2 regions of the Blautia faecis genome follow, and region 1 is predicted to be linked to the other one. Evidence: riboswitches for the same ligand, from Rfam matches in the RefSeq annotation. Region 1 holds a riboswitch; the other holds the start of a gene.
The links. Region 1 has a riboswitch for tetrahydrofolate ahead of folE (GTP cyclohydrolase I FolE). Riboswitches for the same ligand answer to the same signal wherever they lie in the genome.
Positions count from the first base shown of each region.

Region 2: it holds a riboswitch for tetrahydrofolate, as region 1 does, so the genes downstream of both, PGQ38_RS16815 (folate family ECF transporter S component) here and folE (GTP cyclohydrolase I FolE) in region 1, are expected to answer to the same signal.

Region 1 covers NZ_JAQDKY010000033.1:2,075-9,619, forward strand. The annotation lists gene PGQ38_RS14140 (aminopeptidase P family protein) at 8-1,795, opposite strand; THF riboswitch at 1,929-2,025, shown strand; gene folE (GTP cyclohydrolase I FolE) at 2,277-2,834, shown strand; gene PGQ38_RS14150 (HD domain-containing protein) at 2,831-3,328, shown strand; gene folP (dihydropteroate synthase) at 3,368-4,177, shown strand; gene folK (2-amino-4-hydroxy-6-hydroxymethyldihydropteridine diphosphokinase) at 4,292-5,125, shown strand; gene PGQ38_RS14165 (hypothetical protein) at 5,338-5,862, opposite strand; gene PGQ38_RS14170 (hypothetical protein) at 5,985-6,836, opposite strand; gene PGQ38_RS14175 (response regulator transcription factor) at 6,876-7,502, opposite strand; gene PGQ38_RS14180 (sensor histidine kinase) at 7,450-7,545, opposite strand, start outside.
Region 2 covers NZ_JAQDKY010000047.1:7,987-15,531, reverse strand. The annotation lists gene PGQ38_RS16825 (MFS transporter) at 1-1,001, opposite strand, end outside; gene galE (UDP-glucose 4-epimerase GalE) at 1,246-2,262, opposite strand; THF riboswitch at 2,457-2,554, shown strand; gene PGQ38_RS16815 (folate family ECF transporter S component) at 2,626-3,192, shown strand; gene PGQ38_RS16810 (helix-turn-helix transcriptional regulator) at 3,345-3,500, opposite strand; gene PGQ38_RS16805 (DUF4179 domain-containing protein) at 3,656-5,041, opposite strand; gene PGQ38_RS16800 (RNA polymerase sigma factor) at 5,038-5,595, opposite strand; partial or broken gene PGQ38_RS16795 (UDP-glucose--hexose-1-phosphate uridylyltransferase) at 5,942-6,655, opposite strand; gene PGQ38_RS16790 (AraC family transcriptional regulator) at 6,830-7,545, opposite strand, start outside.

The DNA.
Region 1 (7,545 bases):
ATTAGCTTCAGATTTCGCGTGTAGCTTCTTTCAGCCATTCTTTTTCCTCTTCTTCCAGATATGGAGAAATCTTTTTATATACCTGTGCATGATAATTATTAAGAAGTGCCCGTTCCTGCACAGTCATCAGCTCGGGAACAACAGCATCCAGATCAAACGGTACCATAGTCAGATGTTCAAAGCACATAAACTGGCCAAATGAGGTTTTCTCTGCTTTTTTGCATACAAGCAGGTTTTCGTGGCGGATTCCATATTGGTTTTCCACATAGTATCCAGGCTCATCTGATGTGATCATACCCTCTTCCAGTACTGCATTATCTCCCTGAATAATTCTCCAGCGGAAGCTGTTTGGTCCTTCATGAACATTCAGAAGATAACCAACTCCATGTCCTGTTCCATGATTAAAATCCTGTCCCATTTCCCATAACGGACCACGCGCCAGATAATCCAGATTTACACCAGTACAGCCATAACGGAATTTGGCATTTCCAAGGTTCAGCATGCCACGTAAAACAGCGGTAAAATATTTCTTCTGCTCGTCATTCACAGAGCCCATAACAATTGTGCGGGTGGTATCTGTAGTACCTTCGTAATAGTGTCCGCCTGTATCTGCCAGAAGGAAATTGCCAGGCTCAATGGCAATATCTGTCTCTGGTGTTGCAGAATAATGGTTGATTGCAGCATGAATGCCATAAGAAATAATGGGGTCAAAGCTGTTGTCGATAAAGTTCTCCTGCTGGGCACGGAAGCTGTACAGCTTCTCTCCTGCACTTAACTCTGTTATTGGAATTTTGCCAACATTTTTCTTTAGCCAGCAGATGAATTTGGTAAGCGCAACTCCGTCTTTGATATGAGCGATACGTTCATTTTCTACTTCTACTGGATTTTTAATTGATTTTGGAAGAAAAGTCAGGTTGGCTTCATCCAGAATCGTTACTTCCTTCGGAATACTGTTTACCAGACGACAGTTGGCTTTCTTTTTACAAAGAAGAACTGTCATGTCTTTCTCAAATGTTTTTACATATTCATAAATGCTGTCATAGGGCAAAATGGTTACGCCATCCTTAGATAATGCGTCCAGAATTGAAGCCGAAAATGCTTTTTCATTTGCAAACAGCCTGATTTCTGTTTTGGTCATGACCAAATAAGAGAGAACAACCGGACAGCAATGTACATCGCCGCCACGAATATTCAGCAGCCATGCAATGTCATCCAGAGAAGTCAGTACAAATCCATCTGCACCTTTCTCTTCCATTGATTTACGGATTCTTCCACATTTGTCAGCACGGGATTCGCCTGCCCATTTTACATCCAGTTCCATAACCGGTTCGCAGGAAAGTGCCGGACGATCTTCCCAGATTTCTCCTACCAGATCAGAATCCGTCTGAAGAGTGGCTCCTTTTTTTGCAAGAAGTTCGGCCAGTTCATCTGCTTCTTCGGCGCTGACGGTTCTTCCGTCAAAACCAAGGCACATTCCCTCGCCTAATTTTTCTTCCAGAAACTGGTGCACAGTGGGAACATCTGGTTCTCCCATTTTAAAAAGCTCTACACCCGTTCCCTCCAGCTGTGCGGCCGCCTGGATGAAATATCTTCCATCTGTCCACAATCCAGCCATATCCTGCATGATGACTGCTCTGCCGGCAGATCCGGTAAAACCTGTAATATATTTTCTGCACTTAAAGTATTCTCCTACATATTCAGATGCATGAAAATCATCTGTGGGAACAAGATAAGCATCTATTTTCTTCTCTGCCATTACTTCCCGAAGTGCGGTGATTCGTTCTTTAACTGTCATAAAACTGACTCCTTCCAGTGAATTTTGTCTATTCCTATTATAATATCCACGTTACCTTTTCGCAACCTGTTTAAGAAAAAACACTTTTCTATTCCCAAAAGACGTGATATACTAACTTTCGAAATGAATGATATGCAAAATAGGATTTTATGCGTCAAGTGTTCGGTGAATGGGGAGTTGTCACTGAAACGAAAAGCACGTCTTACGGTATATTATCCGCACCCGTTGCAAGCACTATAAGAGGGATATCTCATATTGTGTCAGAGCCTGCCTGAAAGGGATTTTCTACAAGACGCACGTTGCGATTTGTGGAAACGTTTTTTAACAGACTCAAGGGAATGTTTTCGACATACATTCTATCACAATTGGAGATATCCTTTTTTGCGTATTAAGCAGGCAGATATTCGAATTCGAAAATCCTTCCCCGGTTTTATCAAAAAAGGATAGTCTCCGCAATCAAATACAAAGGAGGTTATTTTTAATGGTTGACAAACAAAAAGTAGAACAGGCCATCCGCCTGCTTCTGGAAGGAATCGGTGAGGATATTACCCGGGAGGGACTGATTGATACTCCCGACAGAATTGCACGTATGTGCGAGGAAATTTACGGTGGTCTCGATCAGGAAGCAGATCCCCATTTACTGAAGCAGTTTCCAGTAGAAAATAATGAGATCGTATTGGAAAAAGATATTACTTTTTACTCTATGTGCGAGCATCATCTGATGCCTTTTTATGGTAAGGCGCACCTGGCTTATATTCCCGATGGAAAAGTCACAGGATTAAGCAAGCTGGCACGTACGGTAGAGGTTTATGCCAGAAGACCGCAGATCCAGGAACGCCTCACAGTACAGATTGCGGACGCTCTGGAGCGTGCCCTCTCTCCGAAGGGAATTATGGTTATGCTGGAAGCAGAACACACCTGCATGACCATGCGAGGCGTTAAAAAGCCAGGAAGCAAAACAATTACGACTGTAACCCGCGGAGCCTTCAAAGAAGATAAGGAGCTGCAGAAAATGTTCCTTTCCATGGTCGGAAAATGAGCAGTTCTTTTTCTGAAACAAACCGTATTTCTTTAATCTGGCGGCATCCCCTTTATCAAAAGCACTGTAAGAAAATACAGGAGCTTGAAAAAGATCGTATTTTCTGCAGACATACGCCGGAACACTTTCTGGATGTTGCCAGGCTGATGTATATTTATTCTCTGGAAAACAAGCTTAATCTGTCCAGAGAAATCATTTATGCCACTGCTCTTCTTCATGACATTGGCCGTGCGCAGCAATATCTGTCGGGTATTTCTCATGACATTGCAGGAGCTGAAATAGCCGGAAAGATTCTGGCAGATCTGCATTTTACAGAGCAGGAAAAAGAGGAAATATTATCTGCGATCAGTCAGCACAGGACGGATGGATCTGATAATGTGTTGGCTATGCTGCTATATAAGGCTGATAAAAAGTCCAGAAATTGTTTTTCCTGTTCAGCAGCTTCAGAATGTTACTGGCCTTCTGAGAAAAAAAATCTGACAATTGAATATTAAGCCTTCTAAAAAATCTAACAGAAAGGATGGTTTCTATTTATGAAAATTGGAAATCGTTTTTTTGATACACAAAATCACACTTATATAATGGGAATTTTAAATATTACTCCTGATTCTTTTTCCGATGGCGGGAAATGGAATCATTTAGATGAAGCTTTGCGGCATACAGAAGCCATGATCGCGGATGGTGCGGATATTATCGATATTGGCGGGGAGTCTACGCGTCCCGGACACACGCCGGTCAGTGCAGAGGAAGAAGCTCAGAGAGTTTTGCCCGTTATCGAAGCGGTCAGAAAACGTTTTGACATTCCCATTTCTGTAGATACCTTCAAAAGCAGCGTGGCAGAAAGTGCGATTCAGGCCGGTGCAGATCTGGTCAACGATATCTGGGGATTAAAATATGATTCTGAAATGGGCGCTGTAATTGCCAAATATGATGCTGCATGCTGTCTCATGCACAATAAGTCCAATACAGAATATAACAATTTTCTCATTGATATGCTTTCTGAGACACAGGAATGTGTCAATCTTGCAAGAAAAGCAGGAATCAAAGATGAGAAAATCATTCTCGATCCAGGGGTTGGATTTGGAAAAACATTTGAGATGAATCTGGAAACTATGAATCATCTGGAGCTTTTTAAGAATCTGGGCTTTCCGGTTCTTCTTGGCACCTCACGCAAGTCGATGATCGGACTGGCACTTGATCTGCCTGTAGACCAGCGTGTAGAGGGAACACTGGCTACCAGTGTAATTGGTGTGATGAAGGGCTGTTCTTTTGTGCGTGTTCATGATGTCAAGGAAAACAGACGCGTGATCCAGATGACAGAAGCAATTTTGGGTTGTAATTGAGAGTAAAGAGGACATTCGCAATCCGCTTTGCTACTTGCTCATGAACGCAGTCGCGAAGCGACTGCGTTCAAATTCCTCAAAATTGTAAATAGCCAACAGAAAGGAACAACTGTTATGGATGAAACCAGATTTGATAAAATAGAAATTAAAGAACTGGAAATTTTTGCCAACCATGGTGTCTATCCGGAAGAAAATGTACTTGGACAAAAATTTGTTATTTCTGCCACCCTCTTTACCCACACACGTCAGGCCGGGTTAACGGATGATCTGTCTGCTTCTATCAATTACGGAGAAGTCAGCCACATGATTACAGATTTCACCAGAAAACATACTTTTAAGCTTCTGGAAGCACTTGCAGAAAATCTTGCAGAGATGCTGCTCGACTCTCTTTCCGATCTGGAACAGATCACACTGAAAATTGAAAAGCCCTGGGCTCCTGTTGGTCTTCCACTGAAAACCGTATCTGTGGAAATCACAAGAAAATGGCATACTGCATACATTGCTTTTGGCTCTAATATGGGAGATAAAAAGCTGTTCATCGACAATGGGATACGTGGTTTGAAAAAAACAAAAGGATGCCGGATAGAGGCCGTTTCTGATTATCTTGTAACAGAACCTTATGGTGTTACCGATCAGGATGAATTTCTGAATGGAGTTTTGAAAATGCGTACCCTTCTTTCACCGGAAGAATTGCTGGAACGTCTTCATCAGCTGGAACAGGAGGCAAACCGGGAACGTATTATTCACTGGGGTCCTCGTACTCTGGATCTGGATATTCTCTTTTATGATCAGGAAATCATTGATACTGCAGATCTTCACATCCCCCATCCGGATATGCAGAATCGTGACTTTGTGCTGGCTCCTATGAACCAGATTGCCCCTTACCTCAGGCATCCTGTACTAAATCAGACAATTTCACAGCTTTTAAATATTCTTCTTTGCCGCTAAACGAACATGTCGCCTACCGGCTACATCACATATGAAAGTCAGCTGTTCCGCGCCTATAGCACTCCCACAGCTGCCGACCGCATTCGTAATCCGTGCTATCACGCCACCGTACGGTTCCGTATACAGCGGTTCAACCAACTTAACAAGTGACAATCTAACATTGGGGCTGCCGGAAAACAGGCAGCCCCTTGTGTAATAATTCGCATCTGCTGTCAGGAAGTGAGACGCTGTCCGCAATATTCACAGTTGCACAGGCGGCCTTTTATTATCTGATTCTTTGCACCGCAGCTGGGACAGGTAACTGTAATATAAATCTTCTCATTCACACGTCTGTTTGGTGCAGTAATCAATATATAATTTTCTTCTCTGTCTATCTGAATATTTCGAATATACCCTTTGGCAATCATTTTTTCCAGTTTCCTTACAGCATCTTTTCCCATCTCAGTCTCAAACTTCTCAAATGAGAGCGTGCTCTGGGCATAAGATTCAAACCAACAGGCTATTTCTCTGGCTTTTTTCTTCTTCAATGCTTTCTGGATTTCCCGGAAGGTGGGATACAAAAATAACAATCCCAGTATAATCTCCGTTGCTGCCATTCCCCAGCATCCTTCACCAATATATTTCTCTGCTGCGCCAATAGCTCCCAGAGTAAAAAGTATACAGAAGCCACAAAGAACCCATTTCAGTTTTCCTAACACTCCTGTTTTTTTATTCTTTTCTGTTAAAAAATCATTCATGTCTGTTTCCTCTTTCCCCAATTAATCAATCTCTGTTATATACGAAAGCCTGTTTAAAAAATCATTCCTGCAATCTGCACACCCTGATGAATCTTCTGTCAGCATATACCAAAATCCGTCTGTCAGCCAGCTCCCAGCAAAAGCCACGCATCGCCTAACGGATCGTAATAATAAACCACATTATCTCCTGCCGCATAATATTTTTCTTTTGTAAAATGTTCCTCATGATCTGTCCCTATAACAAATACCGGACAGTTTCTTCCCTCAATATACTCCTCCGTACCGGTATACCACAGGGACATTCCAAGACCAAGGTAATAACTAACTTCGTCTATTTGCGCAATCAAGTCCCTGGCAATATTTATATCCAATGAATAATCATACTCTGATTGATACTCATCCCAATCATAATATATTGAAAAATCATAGCAGTAGGCTTCCGCTGCAAGGTGTCCATCCTTTAGCGATACCATAGGATGGTATTGCACACTCATATTCTGCTTCTGCACAGAAACCATTACATTGGAAAAAATCTCGCTCATATTGCAGCGCAGGATAATGACTTCATTTTCCTGCCCCATATACCATGGATTGTTCAGATCTTCCAAATATTCCCCTTCTTCCGTAACCTGAGTCGGATAAATACTGATCTTACAATCAAGTCCTGGAACAATAGCATAGATTTCATAACCTCCTGCATCAACAACAGTTCCATCCTGCAAAAAAGGATAAGCCGCAGCCAATTCTTCCTGCCTGGTATATTCAAGTATCTCTGATGTATCTGCATTTTCATAAGTGTAGCCCAGAAATGCCATTCCAGCCTGGCATTCATTTTCTCTGATAATGTCTTGCAAAATTGCCAGATTCTCTTCTGCCCCAGAAGTTTGGGCAGATACTTCTCTCACACATTCACCGTAGTTACTAAAAGAAAACAGTACTGCGCAAACACATACAGTAATAGAAAATTTTTTCATACTTTCAGCTCCTTCCTGTCAGAATATGCCTATGCCTTTCTATTTCAGTGTGGTTACAATCAATTTACTTTCCAACGCAGCTGCTATCAGATCTTCCTTACAGCTATATCCTGCCTTGTCAATCATTTCCTGAAAATTCCATCTTACCCCGGAAGTCGAACAATCCATTTTCCTTGCAATCTCCGAATAGGACATCCCATGAATATACAAACGCAGCATCTCCAGTTGTCTTGGACTGATATCACCGCTTGTGATCCAGTTAAGTTCCACCTTTGGCGTTATATCCGGAAATACACGCTCACCATTTAAGGTTCTGTAAATCACACTCCGTATATCCTCTTCACCGTGATCTTTATACCAGAGACTGTCCGCACATCCGCTTTTTGCTCTTTCCAGCACCTTGGGATCGATCAAAGACGTAACAACCAATACCTTTGTATATGGGTACTTTTCCCTGATCATTTTTCCGGCGCTCAGCCCATCGTGATTATGAAATGTCTGAACATCCATGATTACAAGATCTATTACTGAATAATCACAGATTTTTACAGCTTCACGGGCATCCGAAATTGTCTGAACATGTCGAAATTCCGGATCCTGCATAAGAATATATTCAAAATACTTCTGCATGATCTTCTGATCTTCTACTATCAGTACACGTACCATCCAAACTCATCCTTTCTGTCAGCGGCATCTTCAATATCAGACA
Region 2 (7,545 bases), on a different contig from region 1:
GCAATCATAAGCGGTACGCTTCCCATATAAGCAGCAACTACTACAAGGGCACGTCCAATGGTTCCAATGGTATATCCAACCAGATTCAGCTTATATAACCCTTTCCATTTTGCTACTAAAGATGGTGTAATAACCAGTGCAATGATTAACGGGATATTGATTGCCCAGGAAAATACCGGGAACAGATCCTCGTTTTTCAATACATACATCATGTAATAAATACCCATACTGAGCATTGCGGAATAAATCTGCTGCAGAATGTAGGTTACGCAGATCATAATATAAAATCTGTTGGAAAATAACAGTTTTGCAGCTTCAATAAGGCTATATTTTTCATCTACTGCGCTTGATGCATCTTCGTTTAAGACTTCTTCTGGAAGCTCTTTTACAGATAATGCAGAAACTGTATTTATAATAAGTCCAATGATGGCATAAATGATTGCTACAATTCTCCATCCAGCAGCTCCCCCTCCCATAATCTCAACAAACTTGATAGTAACAGACTGGATCAAAAGACTGGTAGAAAATGCAAAGATAAAACGGTAAGATCCCATTTCTACACGTTCTTTGCTGTTTTTGGTAATCAGAGCTGTAAGAGCTGAATATGCAATGTTATTTGCTGTATAGAACACTGCATTTAACAGGGAATATGCAATAAAGAACCATGCATACTGCGCTGTCTGTCCAAGACTTTCCGGAATTGCAAATACACCGATCAAAGTAACTGCACAGCCGATATAACCATACAGCATCCAGGGTTTTGCTTTTCCCATTTTTGTTTTTGTCTTATCAATCATAGAGCCGAAGAAAATATCGGTCACTCCATCAAACAGTTTTGATACTGCAATCAATGTTCCTACAATACCCGGGTTCAATCCAACAGTATTGGTCAGATAGAGCATTACGAAGGTGGAAAGGAATGCATATACCACATTTCCAGCCACATCTCCGGAACCGTATCCGACTTTGTTGTACCATTTCAAATATCTTTTTTCTTCCATGTTTTCCTTCTCTTTCTCCTGTTTTTTCAGGTTTATTTTCGTACTTCCTTAATCCGAATATAATTATATCTTTATCTTTCCCAAAATTACATAAACAACATTTAACAAAACATGCACAAAATTGTAGAATTTTAAAAAATAGAACATTTCAGGATAAAAAATGCGTTCATTTATAACATAAGGTCAATTATTCAAAAAAATAAGAGGGCTGCATCTTACAGCTCTCTTATTTTAAATATACATCCTATTCTTCATATCCCTGCGGATTATTAGACTGCCATCTCCAGGAATCTTCACACATCTCACGGATACCGTTCTCTGCTTTCCAGCCAAGCTCTTTTTCTGCCTTAGATGCATCACAATAACAAGTTGCAATATCTCCGGCTCGGCGAGGTTTGATCACATATGGAATTTTCACACCAGTTGCAGCTTCAAAATTCTTTACAATATCAAGAACACTATAGCCCTTTCCGGTTCCCAGATTGTAAATCGCAAGCCCAGGATTTTCCCCGATTTTCTTAAGCGCTTTTACATGCCCCTTTGCCAGATCCACAACATGAATATAGTCTCTTACACCAGTTCCATCCGGAGTATCATAATCATTTCCAAATACACCAAGTTCCTTCAGCTTACCAACTGCTACCTGTGTAATATATGGCATAAGGTTATTGGGAATGCCATTTGGGTTCTCTCCAATTGTTCCACTCTTATGTGCGCCAATTGGATTAAAGTAACGAAGAAGCATAACATTCCATTCTGGATCTGCTTTCTGGATATCGGTAAGCACTTGTTCCAGCATGGATTTTGTCCAGCCATACGGATTCGTACACTGTCCCTTTGGGCATTCTTCTGTAATCGGAATCTGTGCCGGATCTCCATATACAGTTGCTGAGGAAGAGAAAATAATATTTTTCACATTATGTTTTCTCATTACATCAACCAGGGTTAAAGTGCCTGCTATGTTATTTTCATAATACTCCCAGGGCTTAACCACAGATTCTCCAACTGCCTTCAAACCTGCAAAATGGATGCAGGACTCAATAGTTTCCTTGTCAAAAATATCATTTAAAGCATCTCTGTCCAGAATGTCTGCCTTATAAAACTTCACTGGTTTTCCTGTGATTTTTGATACTCTGTCCAGTGCTTTTTCACTTGCATTGCTTAAATTGTCCAGTACCACAACATCATATCCTGCATTCTGAAGCTCCACTACCGTGTGGCTTCCAATATAACCAGCACCACCTGTAACTAAAATTGCCATAATGATTCCTCCTGAACGGTTTTTTCTTTTATTATAGTCTGATTTTTGTAAAAACATATGGACAAAGTTTTAGAAAATATGGAGAAAATGCCACGATTTCTTGTCTGTTTTCTTAATTGCAAAAACTTATATTTTTATATATTTTTTTCTTGCTTTTTCCAATAATTTGCTATATACTGCCCCATGTAAAGTAATGCAGAGTAAATTCATGAGCGTAAAGTGCCTTCCGGATGGAGAGTTGCCGGAGGACGAAAAGAGAAATCTTGCGGTTCGTGGATTGCTTCTCGCTGCAACAGAAGATAAATATGAATCCATAAATTATCTCCTATTGTGAGCGAAAAAAGAAAAGGAGGTAATTTTTTTATGGAGAAAACAAAGAACATGTTTCTCACCTCAGCCAAAGAGCTGAAAACCACTTCTACACTGGCAGTCTGTGCAATGCTTGCTGCCCTGGCACTGATTTTAAATTCAGTTGCTTCTATCAATATCGGTCCCTATGTAAAAATTGGATTTTCCGGTATCCCAAACCAGATTGCTGATTATTTGTTTGGACCCATTACCGGATGTCTGTTTGCCGGTGTGCTGGATATTGTGAAATTCTTTATCCGCCCTGATGGTCCATTTTTCTTTGGGTTCACCTTTAACGCAATGCTCGCGGCATTTATTTATGGATGTTTTTACTACAAACATAAGCTCACTTTCCGTCGCGTGCTGATTGCAAAACTGGTTGTCGTTCTGATTGTAAATGTTCTGTTAAATACCTTATGGCTGGACATGCTCTACGGAAAAGGATTCCTTGCAATCCTCCCAATGCGTACTGTAAAGAACTTGATCATGTGGCCAATCGATTCCTTTATCTTCTTTACCATCACAAGATTGATTGAGCAGACAGGAATTTTTAATCTTTTTAGAAAACCGGCTGCCAACTGATTACATATATTTGAAAATATAAAAACTTTGCGATATCAAATAAAAAACGCGAATATTCCAGTACTAAATAAGCCACTGATATTCGCGTTTCTTATTATCCTAACCACTTAAAAGAAGGATAGTATCTTACAACAGCTTTCCCCAAAATCTGGTCAAATCGCACGAATTTGTTTTTCCATGAACGTGAAGCTCTTTTCATTCTCCCAATTAGACACAGTCTGTCTGGTAACATGAAATATTTTTCCAAATCCCTCCTGGGTCAGCGCCTTTTCTTTTCGTATTTTTAATATCTGCGTTCCAATGTTCATATTTGCTCTGCTCCTGTTCTTCCTATCGGTTTTGCTTCTCACTTGGATTATATAAAAAATTCTGCCAAATGAAAAGCAATTTACCTTTTACAGTGAAAAAAACAGGTATGCAAAGCTTCTTTGACATGGTATTTTTTAAGAAGATTCACGTTTCTCTACTTAATCTGAATCCTTATTTTTTCACCGACAGGTGTCCAGTCAGATTCTGCAGTGATTTCACCTGTAGTTCCATCATATGCGCTTTCTTCGGTTCCATAATCTTCATCCGTTTTATCTGCTGCGTCGGTATTTTCTTTCTGGTCTGTATCGTCTTGAAGCCTTACTTCTGTGGGAGCATCTGCCCCTCCGATAATTTGAGTTTCAACCGGCTCCTCTGCATCTGACGGATTCTCTCCCTCCAAAGTATCCTCTGGAACTTCTTCTACTTCTTCTGTAGTCTCACCAATTTCTACAAAATCGTCATCAACCCAGACAGTGTCTGCAGCAGCCATATAAGGCTCTCTGGTATAAAGCTGTAATTCCAGATAATCGCTGTCAATATCCGGAAGTAAAAGAACCGGACCGTCAGAATCCAGCTGATACATGCCCCAGAAACTGGTTTTAAAACTCCATTGAGATTTACCATCTGCTGAATTACTGCGCAGTTCATACTGTACCTGATTTCCTTTACTGTCTGTCCCCATAAGCATCATCTCATTACCATTATACAGCTTTTCCTCAAGTTCTTCCGGAATTTCTGCCGTAATTATACTTTGCAGTTTATTCATGGAAAAGTCTGTTAATTTTACGGTTCCTTCTTCTGTTTTAACAGAAACATCTTCCAGCTTTTTATGAACTGTCTGTTTCATAAGCTCCGCATGGGGAATAGAAAAATCAAACTCAAACTCTGCAAAATAATCTTCGCCAAGATTTTCATTTTGATAGGCACCAAGTACCAAATGTACTTCCGGATTTTCTCCCAGATCCCCACCAAGGGAAAAGCGGGATTCCAGAACAGCATCATAGACATTTTCATCCAGTCCAATATTTAGTAAATCCTCATCCGAATACGGCAGATAGTGTCCGCTTTCGTATTCTTCAATTTTCTGTCCATTTATTGTAGTTTTCTGATAATCAATGTCAAGCTGTGTATTGGCAAAGGTCCAGGCATCCTGACCATCATCCGTGCCCTTTTGCCCGGAAGATTTTTTTTCTGCATGCACCTTTGTTAACAGAACCCCATTATCCAAAACAACTTCTTTTAATGTTACAGTAATTCCTTTGTCTTCTTTAGAGGTATTCAACACTTCCGTATAAGATTCAATGCTTTTGGGGAAACCAAGGGTTTCTCCTATGGACAATGTAATATTTTTTATTGCAGCCTGGATATGTGGATTAGAAAAGATAACAGAACCCAAGGTGACGATCACGCAGGCAGCTGCTGCTTTGCTCCACCCTTTTGGCCTCCGGTTTTCCTTTTTTTCACTCCATTCCCGCTCTGCTTCCTCTATATATTTCGGATCAATATTACCAAATTCTTTTGAAAAATCAAATTTTTTCATATGCGTCCTCCTTCTTTTTCCAACAGTTTCAACAGCTTTTTCCGGTTTCTGTATAAATTCATTTTCACGCTTCCCGCTGACATATGATGCTTTTTGGATATTGCAGAAACAGGATCTAAAAACCAGTATCTTCGTACAAAAATATTTCTGTCCTTTGGAGACATTTCTTCCAAAAAACGATTTATGGTTTCCATCAGTTCTTTTTCCGCCAGCTGTTCTTCCACGGTATAAGTTACATTTAGCTGATCCATTTCCTCTATAACATCTGCCATATGAACATCCGGGCGCTTGCCTGCAAACTTTTTCCTTAAACGGTCGATACTAAGATTTCTTGTAATCCGACCGCAAAAGTGTGCCAATACAGGAGGATGCGTAGGAGGAATCTGTGACCATACTGAAAACCAGGTATCATTCAGACATTCCTCGGCATCTTCTCTATTTGCCAATAAATTCCAGGCAATCTTGTAGCAATAGGGATGATACTTAGTACTTAATTCTATAATTCCATTCTCATCTCTTTTCAAAAACAGGTTTATAATTTCATCATCATTCATTTACAGGTTGTCCTCCGGGTTTCTTTAAGCTAAAAGTCACTGTCCATAATCTGACCAGCAACAGATAAGGCGCCTTTTTGAATAAAAATATTTCCATTCATATTATATATCGTAAAAAATAGTGGATGGTAACAAAAAAATTTAATTTTTTTCAGTTGAGATCCAAACTACAGTTTTGGTTTTCAGAAGATTACCTTTTAGGGGTAAAAATAATGAAAAGCAGCCGATATTCTCATTTTATATATCATGAGATACCGGCTGCAACTGCTGTTATAAAATATTTTCTTGTTCTGTAGTTTTGTACTTCATACTACAGCATTCATTATAATCACGGTCAGAATACGTCCTATAAACAGTCCACAAAACGCATAAAATCTTCTCTTCCTTTTGGTGTGCATTTATAAACTCCGGCATCTTCCAGCACATGAACAAACACCAGTCCTACTTCTTTTTGAAGAATTGCATGAATGTTCTCTGCATTAATATCCGGATATTTTTCCAGCAATTCTTTCACCCAGTCCTCATGCTTTGTTATTTTTTCATTTGAAGAAATATCTTTTCCAGATAAAATGTATTCCTCTAAAAGCTCCAGCTCTTCTTTTAATCTGGCCGGAAGAGCTGCAAGCCCCATTACCTCGATCAGCCCGATATTTTCCTTTTTAATATGATGGTACTGTGCATGTGGATGATATACACCAAGTGGATGTTCTTTCGTCGTAATATTATTGCGAAGTGTCAGATCCAGCTCGTATACATCCCCCACTTTACGGGCAATTGGGGTTATAGTATTATGTGGCTCTCCGTCCGTATTGGCAAATACAAAGGCTGCTTCATCTGTATAACCTCTCCATGCCTGCAGCACATGTGTTGCAAGGTCAATCAACCGTTCTGGATTTTTATGACGGATACGGAGCACTGATAACGGCCACTTTACAATTCCCGCTTCCACATCCTTAAATCCAGGAATGGTCACATGCTTTTCAATCGGTGCCTTAGCCATTGCGAAGGTATAATGTCCTCCCTGGAAATGGTCATGGCTTAAAATAGAACCGCCTACAAGCTGCTCAATGTTCTGAAATTCCTGTTCCGGTGCAGTGTAATCATCCTCGTAAAATACATCCAGCAGAAGATTTGTTGTGTAATTTCTCTCACATTCCGGTATCAGTTCCGTCTCGACTCCATACTGTACCAGTTTTGCAATACTCTCACTCAGCATATTTTTATCCTCTCTTTTCTATATGATTTCATTTTGCAGAACAAACTTTTCTCTGTACAGATTCCGGTATTCTCTTGGTGTCATTTTGTAGCGTTCCCTGAAAACCCGGTTAAAAGTCCGCTGACTTTCAAATCCTGCATCCATGGAAATGTCCGTAATGCTTTTGTCAGTACACTCTAAATGAACACAGACATAGTTTAATCTCTGTTCATTTAAATATTGGTTAAAATTTCTATGAAAAGTTCCGGAAAAGACACGCGAAAGTGTAAATTTACTTACTCCCATATCTCTTGCCATCTTTTCCAGGGACATTTCTTCTTTAAAATGTTTTGCAATATAGGAGACCGTCTGATAAATGATATCATTGCTCTCCACACTGCTCTTTTCCTGTAAGTTAAATGCCGGGATACTTCTGGCCAAAAGGATCTGCACATAAGCCTGTTCCACAACAAGGTTAGGATTTTGCTCCTTTTTATCGAGCTTCAGGCACCGAATTGCATTTACAATATCCCGGTGGACCTGCGGCTTTTTAATTACAGGATTTTTCGGACAGTATTTCTGCATAACAGAAGCAAATTGTCCGCAAAGTATGGGCTGCGCCCACAGATAGCATGCCTTATTATTCTCTCCTGAAAAGACCTGGCAGTGATGGATCACTTCCGGAAAAAGGACTGCAAAATCACCTTCCTTCATGTGAAAGAGTTCCTGGCCCATTCCAAGCTCCAAGCATCCTT